Regions from separate parts of the Kitasatospora sp. YST-16 genome, predicted to be linked through region 1. Evidence: riboswitches for the same ligand, from Rfam matches in the RefSeq annotation. Region 1 holds a riboswitch; the other holds the start of a gene.

Region 1 (4,201 bases):
GACGGGTAGCGCATCGGACGCAGCGTCAGCTCGAAGCCCGGGTCGAGCAGCATCTTCTTCTGGTCTTCGGAGCTCATTACTGGCAGGCCTCGCAGGACTCGGGGTTCTCCAGCGAGCAGGCGATGGCGTCCTGCTCGGCCTGGGAGAGGGAGGGGGTCTGCACCGGGACGGGGGCGGCGGTGCGGGCGGCTCCGGACGCGGCCTGGGCGATCCGGGTCGCCGGGCGGGAGCGCAGGTAGTAGGTGGTCTTCAGCCCGACCTTCCAGGCGTAGGAGTACATCGAGGAGAGCTTGCCGATGGTCGGCGCCGCCATGAACAGGTTCAGCGACTGGCTCTGGTCGATGTACGGCTGCCGGGCTGCGGCCAGGTCGATCAGCGCGCGCTGCGGCAGCTCCCACGCCGTGCGGTACAGCGAACGGACCTCCTGCGGCAGCCAGTTGAACTCCTGGATGGAGCCGTTGGCGTCGCGCAGCGCGTCCCGGGTGGTCTGGTCCCAGACGCCCAGCTCCTTGAGCTCGCGCACCAGGTACGGGTTGACCTGGAGGAACTCGCCGGACAGGGTCTCGCGCTTGAACAGGTTGGAGACCTGCGGCTCGATGCACTCGTATACGCCGGCGATGGACGCGATGGTCGCGGTCGGGGCGATGGCGAGCAGCAGCGAGTTGCGCAGGCCGACCTCGGCGATCCGGGCGCGCAGGGCGTCCCAGCGCTCGGCCCACTGCGGGTTCGCGGACTCGAAGTGGTCGACGTGCAGCTGGCCGCGGGCGGCCCGGGTCTCGCCGTACGCCTCGTGCCGGCCGAACTGCTCGGCCAGGTCGGCGGAGCGCTCGTACGCGGTGAGCATGATGCGCTCGGCGATCAGGGTGGAGAGGGCGACCGCCTCGGCGGAGTCGAAGTCGATCCGCAGCTGGAAGAAGACGTCCTGCAGGCCCATCACGCCCAGGCCGACCGGGCGCCAGCGGGAGTTGGACGTCCCGGCCTCGGTGGTCGGGTAGAAGTTGATGTCGATCACGCGGTCCAGGAAGGTCACCGCGGTGCGGACGGTGGCGTCCAGGCGGTCCCAGTCCATCGCGTTCAGCAGGTCGGCGGCGGTGGCGCCGGGGGCGACGTGCGCGCCCAGGTTGACCGAGCCGAGGTTGCAGACCGCGGTCTCCGAGTCGTCGGTGACCTCCAGGATCTCGGTGCACAGGTTCGAGGAGTGCACCGTGCGGCCCGGCAGCGCGGTCTGGTTGGCGGCCCGGTTGGAGGCGTCCTTGAAGGTCATCCAGCCGTTGCCGGTCTGCGCCAGGGTGCGCATCATCCGGGCGTACAGGGTCTGCGCGGGGATGGTGCGCACGGCCTTGCCCGCCAGCTCGGCCTTCACGTACGCCTCGTCGAACTCGGCGCCCCACAGGTCGACCAGCTCCGGCACGTCCGCCGGGGAGAACAGCGACCAGTCGGCGTTGGCGTTGACCCGGCGCATGAACTCGTCCGGGATCCAGTGCGCCAGGTTCAGGTTGTGGGTCCGGCGGGCCTCCTCGCCGGTGTTGTCGCGGAGCTCCAGGAACTCCTCGATGTCGGCGTGCCAGGTCTCCAGGTACACGCAGGCCGCGCCCTTGCGCCGGCCGCCCTGGTTGACCGCCGCCACGGAGGAGTCCAGGGTGCGCAGGAACGGCACGATGCCGTTCGACTGGCCGTTGGTGCCGCGGATCAGCGAGCCGCGGGAGCGGATCCGCGAGTAGGACAGGCCGATGCCGCCGGCGTGCTTGGACAGCCGGGCGATCTGCGCGTACCGGTTGTAGATCGAGTCCAGGTTGTCCAGCGGCGAGTCCAGCAGGTAGCAGGAGGACATCTGCGGGTGCCGGGTGCCGGAGTTGAACAGCGTCGGGGAGCTGGTCAGGTACTCCAGCCGGCTCATCAGGGTGTACAGCTCGGCGACCTCGCGCACCGACTCCTCGGTCGTCCCGACCGCCAGGCCCGCCGCCACGCGGAGCAGGAAGTGCTGCGGGGTCTCGACCACCTTGCGGGTGATCGGGTGGCGCAGCAGGTAGCGGGACTGCACGGTGCGCAGGCCGAAGTACTCGAAGCGGTCGTCGCCCGCCTCGTCCACCAGCGAGTCGAACAGGTCGGCGTGCTGCGCGACGAACGCGGCGGTGGCGTCGCCGATCAGGCCCTCGGCGTGGCCCACGGCCACCGAGGAGGAGAACGAGGTGACCTGCTGGGTCGCGGCCTCGTCGCGGATCTCCAGCGCCAGCAGGCGGGCGGCCAGCTTCGAGTACTGCGGGTCCTCGGCGATCATCGACGCGGCGGCCTCCACGGCCAGCCCGCGCAGCTCGGCGAAGTCCGAACCGGCGTGGCGGCCGCGCAGCGCGGCGGCGGCGACGTGGCCGGGGTCCACCTGGGGGAGGTCGGTGCTGCGGTCGGTGAGCAGCCGGAGCAGCGCCGCACCGGGATCGGTGAAGGCGTCGGCGGATCCCTGGGACGGCAGGGTGACTGAGGCGGCGACGGTCAAGGCGCACTCTCTCCTGTGGCGGCGGCGGACGTGGCTCGGGTGTCCGGGACCGCACGCGGCCAGGGGAGGGCAGCACGAAGGAACGAGAACGCGTTCCGGCGCGCCGAAGACCACCCCCGGTCCGCCCGCGAGACCGGACGGCAAAGCTGTGCTGCATGGCGTCTGCGGGGATGCCGTGTCGCACACCGTCGGCAGGTCCTCGGACTGCGCGGGCGTCGCTGCAGCCCGCTCACCGTTGCGGGGCAGTCCCGGACTTCCACCGGGTTCCCCTGCGTCGACAGCGAGAGTGAGCATACATGTTGTGGTGGCTGGATCTGGAAGCACCAGATGTAGTAGCGCGTGTCGCGTCGGCGGCGCCGCGCGTAGACAACGAAACTGCCCGGGAACCGCCTCAGAACCGCATCGTGTAGACCCACAGGTCCATTCCGGGCGCCGCCGACCAGTCCCGCCCGGGGGTGCGGACGAAGCCCAGCGCGTCGTAGATCCGGTGCGCGGCGGTCATCGACGGCCGGGTGGAGAACGCCATCCCGGCCAGTCCGAGTTCCCGGCTGCGCCCGATCGCCGCCGCCACCAGCGCCCGGCCGACGCCGCGGCCGCGGGCCGCCGCGCCGACCGCGAGCATCCGGATCTCGCCCTCGCCGGGCCCGGCGACGTCCGCCCACGCGGTGCCGCCGGGCGCGAAGGTCACGCAGCCGAGCACGGCTCCCGCGTCGTCGACGGCGACCAGGAGCTCGGCCTCCCGGTCGCGGCGGGCGGTGTCGCGCAGGAGGCCGACGTACGGGGAGTCGGGGCGGGTGTGGCCGTCGCCGACGAAGGCCTCGACGCTGACCTCCCCGGCTCCGGCGAGGTCGCGCTCCAGGGCGCGGCGGACGGTCGGGGAGTGCATCCGGACAGTGTGCCGGACGGCCTCCGGCGGGGATCGGCCAGGTCCGGGTCGAAGGGGTAGCCGGTCGGCCGGTGCACGGCGTCGCGGCCGGTCCGGCCGTTGCGGTCCAGGTCGCGGCCGACCAGGACGCCGAGGAGTCCGAAACTGCCGATGAGGCCCAGCAGGGCGAGCGCGGTGGTCATGCCTCCACTGTCCCGGCGGGCCGGGGCCGCCACGAGTGGCAGGAACGCACCATTGCCACGAAATCCTGCCACTGCCATCCTGGCCCGATGCGGATGCTGAACAACGTCGCCGTCGTCGTGCTGGAAGAGATCCACCCCTTCGAACTCGGGGTGGCCTGCGAGGTGTTCGGCCTGGACCGGAGCGAGTCCGGCCTGCCGGTCTACGACTTCGCCCTGGTCGGCGACCGCCCCGGCCCGATGCGCACCCACGCCGGCTTCACCGTCGACGTCCCGCACGGCCCCGAACGGATCGCCGAGGCCGACCTGGTGATCGCCACCGCCACCGGCATCCGCACCCACTACCCCGAGGCGCTCTGCGCGGCGCTGCGGGCCGCCCACGACCGCGGCGCCCACCTGCTGTCGATCTGCTCCGGCAGCTTCCTGCTCGGCGCGGCCGGCCTGCTCGACGGCCGCCGCTGCACCACCCACTGGCGCTACGCCGACCTGATGGCCGAGCGCTTCCCGCTGACCACCGTCGAACCCGGCGTGCTGTACGTCGACGACCACCCGGTGATCACCTCGGCCGGCACCGCCGCCGGCATCGACGCCTGCCTGCACCTGGTCCGCAAGGTGCAGGGCGCCGAGGTGGCCCGGGAGATCGCC
Region 2 (4,201 bases), 810 kb from region 1:
CGACCTGCTCGACCGTCAGGCCGAGCGCGGTGCGGTGGGCGCGGGCGGCGGCCGGGGAGAACGGCACCGGCGCGGGGGCCGGCGGCTGTCTGCGTCGCATGCCTGCCGACGCTAGGCGCGGGGGGCGGTCGGGCCACAGCCGCGGATGGCACGAAACGGGGGCGCGGCCGGGGCGGGGCGGTTGGGCGAACCGACGACCGGGGCGGGCGGGTCAGGCGCGGTCGTGGAGGGTGATGTGGTAGCCGTCGGGGTCGGCGAAGGTGAAGGTCCGGCCGAAGGGGCCGTCGACCGGTGCGGAGACGATGGGGTGGCCGTCGGCGGCGAGGGCGTCGTGGACGGCCTGGACGTCGGTGGCGTGCAACCAGAGCGCGGTGCCGAGGCCGGGCCGGGCGGCGGAGTCGAGGTCGGTGCCGGGGACGAGGTCGCGGAGGGCGAACGCGATCGGCCGGGTGGTGAAGACGACGGCGTGCGGGGGGCCGGCCGGCGAGCGGACCAGGCCGAGGTAGTGCCGGTAGAACGCCTGCGCGGCGTCGAGGTCGCGGACCTGCAGCGAGATGAAGTCGGGGCCGGTGACGGGCATGGCGGTGTTCCTCTCCTCTGTGTCAGATTCCTGACACGGATCAACGTATGTCAGACTTCTGACATGAGTCAAAGCGGCGGCGGCATCGATCTGGACACCTCACTGGGCTACCTGCTGAAGGAGGCTTCGAGCGTCCTGCGCTCGGCCATGGAGGAGGTGCTGCGGCCGCTCGGCATGACCGTGACGCACTACTCCTGCCTCGAACTGCTGGCCCAGCGGCCGGGCATGTCGAACTCCGAACTGGCGCGCGGCGCGTTCGTGACCCGGCAGTCGATGAACGTGCTGCTCCAGCACCTGGAACGGGAGGGGCACGTGGTCAGGCCCGCGGCGGCGCCGGTCGGGAAGGCCCTGCCGGCCCGGCTCACGCCCCGCGGGCGGCGGAGCCTGGAGAAGGCGAGCGCGGCGGTCCGCTCGGTGGAGGTCAGGATGCTGGCCGGGATGACCGCGGCCGAGCAGGCGGACGCGCTCCGGAGCCTGCGGAGCATGATCCACTCCCTGCGCGGGGGAAGTGCCGACGGCTGAGCCGGCGGCGCCGATCGGGTCCTCGACTGCCGCTGGGACAAGGCCGGTTGAGGATGCGGCGGCGACGGGAGGGAGGAGACCGGCTGCGGGGCGACGGCCGTGGACGACGGCGAGCGCGGCGGATCACCACGCCGGTGCACGGCGTCCGGTCCCGGGAGGCGGTGGCCTGGCAGAACACCGCGTACAACCAGCCGTCTCACCCGGGCTTCTTCTCTCGGCGACGGCGTGCCGACCGCGCCGCGGCCCGCCGTGCACCCGCCCTGACCTGGCACCTTGCCCCGCGGTGGCCCCGGTGGCCGCATGTGACCAACCACTCCACCCGCTCGGTTGACTGCCCCGAACCGGGCGTGGTGGGATCTTCGGGCCAAACGGAGGCAAGCAGAGGAAGCCGGTGCGAGTCCGGCGCGGTCCCGCCACTGTGACCGGACCACCCCGCGCGGGGGTGACCGGAAGTCAGGAGACTCTGGCCCCCGTTCCGTCGATCCAGGGCGCGGACCCTGAGTGAGGACACGACGCCATGGGGGCTGCCCCGTACCTGGTGGGCGCGGCCGCGGGATACCTCGCGGACGCCCGGCTCGGAGACCCCCGGCGCGGACACCCCGTCGCCCTGTTCGGCACCGCCGCGGCCCGGCTGGAGCGCCGCCTGTGGCGCGACCACCGCGGGGCCGGGGCGCTGCACACCGCGCTCGCCGTCGGCGCGGTCGCGGCCGGGGCGGCGCTGGCCGTCCGGGCCGCCCGGCGCTCCCCCGTCGCCACCGGGGCGCTGGCCGCCGGGGCCGCCTTCACCGTGCTGGGCGGGACGTCGCTGACCCGGGAGGCCACCGCGATCGGGCGTTCGCTGGCGGACGGCGACCTGGCCGCCGCGCGCGAGCGGCTGCCGCACCTGTGCGGGCGCGACCCCTCGGGCCTGGACGAGCAGCAGGTGGCCCGGGCGGTGGTCGAGTCGGTCGCCGAGAACACCGCCGACGCGGTGGTCAACGCCCTGGTGTGGGGCGGCGTCGCAGGCGTGCCGGGGCTGCTGGCGTTCCGGGCCGTCAACACGCTGGACGCCATGGTCGGGCACAAGTCGGCCCGCTACCGGCGCTTCGGCTGGGCCGCGGCCCGGCTCGACGACGTCGCCGGGTGGCCGGGGGCGCGGCTGACCGCGCTGCTGGCCGTCGCCGCGTCCGGCGCGCCCGGGCGGGCCTGGCGGGTCTGGCGGCGGGACGGCTCCGCGCACCCGAGCCCCAACGCGGGCCAGGCGGAGGCCGCGTTCGCGGGGGCGCTGGGCGTGCGGCTGGGCGGCACCCTGCGGTACGGCGAGCGGGTCGAGCACCGGCCGGTGCTGGGCGCGGGCCTGCCGCCGGTCGGCCCGGCCGACATCGAACGGGCCTGCCGCCTCTCGCGCCGGGTCGGCGCGCTCGCGCTGGCGGCCACGCTGGCCCTGCGGGCGCTGGGCGGACGGCGACGCAGGTGACCCCGCCGCGGTGCGGGCTGATGGTGCAACTGACAGTGATGGCACGGGACTTCGGCATGCCGCCGTCCGCCGCGTGCGGTTCCGCGAGCCCCGGTCGGGGCGTCTCGAAAGGAGTTCGCCGGTGAACGGCGCGCTGCTGGTGGCCGGTACGACCTCGGACGCCGGGAAGAGTGTGGTGACGGCGGGGATCTGCCGCTGGCTGGCCCGGCAGGGGGTGCGGGTGGCGCCGTTCAAGGCGCAGAACATGTCGCTGAACTCGTTCGTGACGGTCGACGGGGCGGAGATCGGGCGGGCGCAGGCGATGCAGGCGCAGGCCGCCGGGGTGGCGCCGGAGGCGGCGATGAACCCGGTGCTGCTGAAGCCGGGCGCGGACGGGCGCAGCCAGGTGGTGCTGCTGGGGCGGGCGGTCGCGGAGGTCGGGGCGCTGGACTACCGGGAGCGCAAACCGGTGCTGCTGGAGCGGGCGCTGGAGTGCCTGGCGGACCTGCGCTCGCGCTTCGACGTGGTGGTGTGCGAGGGCGCGGGCTCCCCGGCGGAGATCAACCTGCGGGACCGGGACATCGCCAACATGGGCCTGGCTTCGGCGGCCCGGCTGCCGGTCGTGGTGGTCGGGGACATCGACCGCGGCGGGGTGTTCGCGTCGATGTTCGGGACGCTGGCGCTGCTGTCGCCGGACGACCAGGCGCTGATCGCCGGCTGGTTCGTCAACAAGTTCCGCGGTGACGCCCGGCTGCTGGCGCCGGGCCTGGAGATGCTGCGGCAGCTGACGGGGCGTCCGGTGCTGGGGACGTTCCCGATGCTGCCGGGCCTGTGGCTGGACGCGGAGGACTCGCTCGGCCTGGCGTCGGTGGCGTCCCGCCCGGCGGCGGGCGGGCCGGCGGGCGCTCAGGTGCTGCGGGTCGCGGTGGTGCGTTTCCCCCGGCTGTCGAACTTCACCGACGTGGACGCGCTGGCCCAGGAGCCGGGCGTGCTGGTGCGCTGGGCGACCCGCCCCGAGGAGCTGGCGGACGCCGACCTGGTGGTGCTGCCCGGCACCCGGGCCACCGTCGCGGACCTGGCCTGGCTGCGCGCGCAGGGCCTGGCCGGGCCGCTGGCGGCCCGGGTCGCGGCGGGGCTGCCGGTGCTGGGGGTGTGCGGCGGCTACCAGATGCTGGGGCGGGAGATCGTCGACGCGGTGGAGTCGAAGTCGTCCGGCCCGGTGGCCGGCCTGGGGCTGCTGCCGACCCGGGTGGTGTTCGGCGCGGACAAGGTGCTGGCCCGGCCGTCGGGGGTGGCGCTGGGCGAGCCGGTGGAGGGCTACGAGATCCACCACGGCGTGGTGGCGGTCGAGGGCGGCGAGGTGTTCGTCGCGGACGCCGCCGGGCGGGCGCTGGACGGCTGCCGGAGCGGCTCGGTGTGGGGCACCACCTGGCACGGGCTGCTGGAGAACGACGCGTTCCGCCGGGCGTTCCTGGCCGAGGTGGCCCGGGCCGCCGGGCGCTCCTTCGTCCCGGCGCCGGACACCTCGTTCGCCGCCGCTCGCGAGCGGCAGCTCGACGCACTGGGCGACCTGGTGGCCGAGCACGCCGACACCGACGCGCTGTGGAAGCTGATCGAGAACGGGGCACCGGCGGGTCTGCCGTTCGTGCCGCCCGGGGCCCCGG

Evidence for each region. Region 1 has a riboswitch for cobalamin ahead of OU787_RS21065 (ribonucleoside-diphosphate reductase subunit alpha). Riboswitches for the same ligand answer to the same signal wherever they lie in the genome.
Region 2: another riboswitch for cobalamin. It lies ahead of OU787_RS24440 (cobalamin biosynthesis protein); the one in region 1 lies ahead of OU787_RS21065 (ribonucleoside-diphosphate reductase subunit alpha).

What each region holds. Positions count from the first base shown of each region.
Region 1 is NZ_CP113837.1:4,578,808-4,583,008, forward strand. It holds gene OU787_RS21060 (ribonucleotide-diphosphate reductase subunit beta) at 1-77, opposite strand, end outside; gene OU787_RS21065 (ribonucleoside-diphosphate reductase subunit alpha) at 77-2,491, opposite strand; cobalamin riboswitch at 2,665-2,791, opposite strand; gene OU787_RS21070 (GNAT family N-acetyltransferase) at 2,883-3,377, opposite strand; gene OU787_RS21075 (helix-turn-helix domain-containing protein) at 3,653-4,201, shown strand, end outside.
Region 2 is NZ_CP113837.1:5,385,795-5,389,995, reverse strand. It holds gene OU787_RS24455 (helix-turn-helix domain-containing protein) at 1-100, opposite strand, end outside; gene OU787_RS24450 (VOC family protein) at 212-580, opposite strand; gene OU787_RS24445 (MarR family winged helix-turn-helix transcriptional regulator) at 644-1,102, shown strand; partial or broken gene OU787_RS34875 (hypothetical protein) at 1,156-1,266, shown strand; cobalamin riboswitch at 1,458-1,588, shown strand; gene OU787_RS24440 (cobalamin biosynthesis protein) at 1,620-2,558, shown strand; gene OU787_RS24435 (cobyric acid synthase) at 2,680-4,201, shown strand, end outside.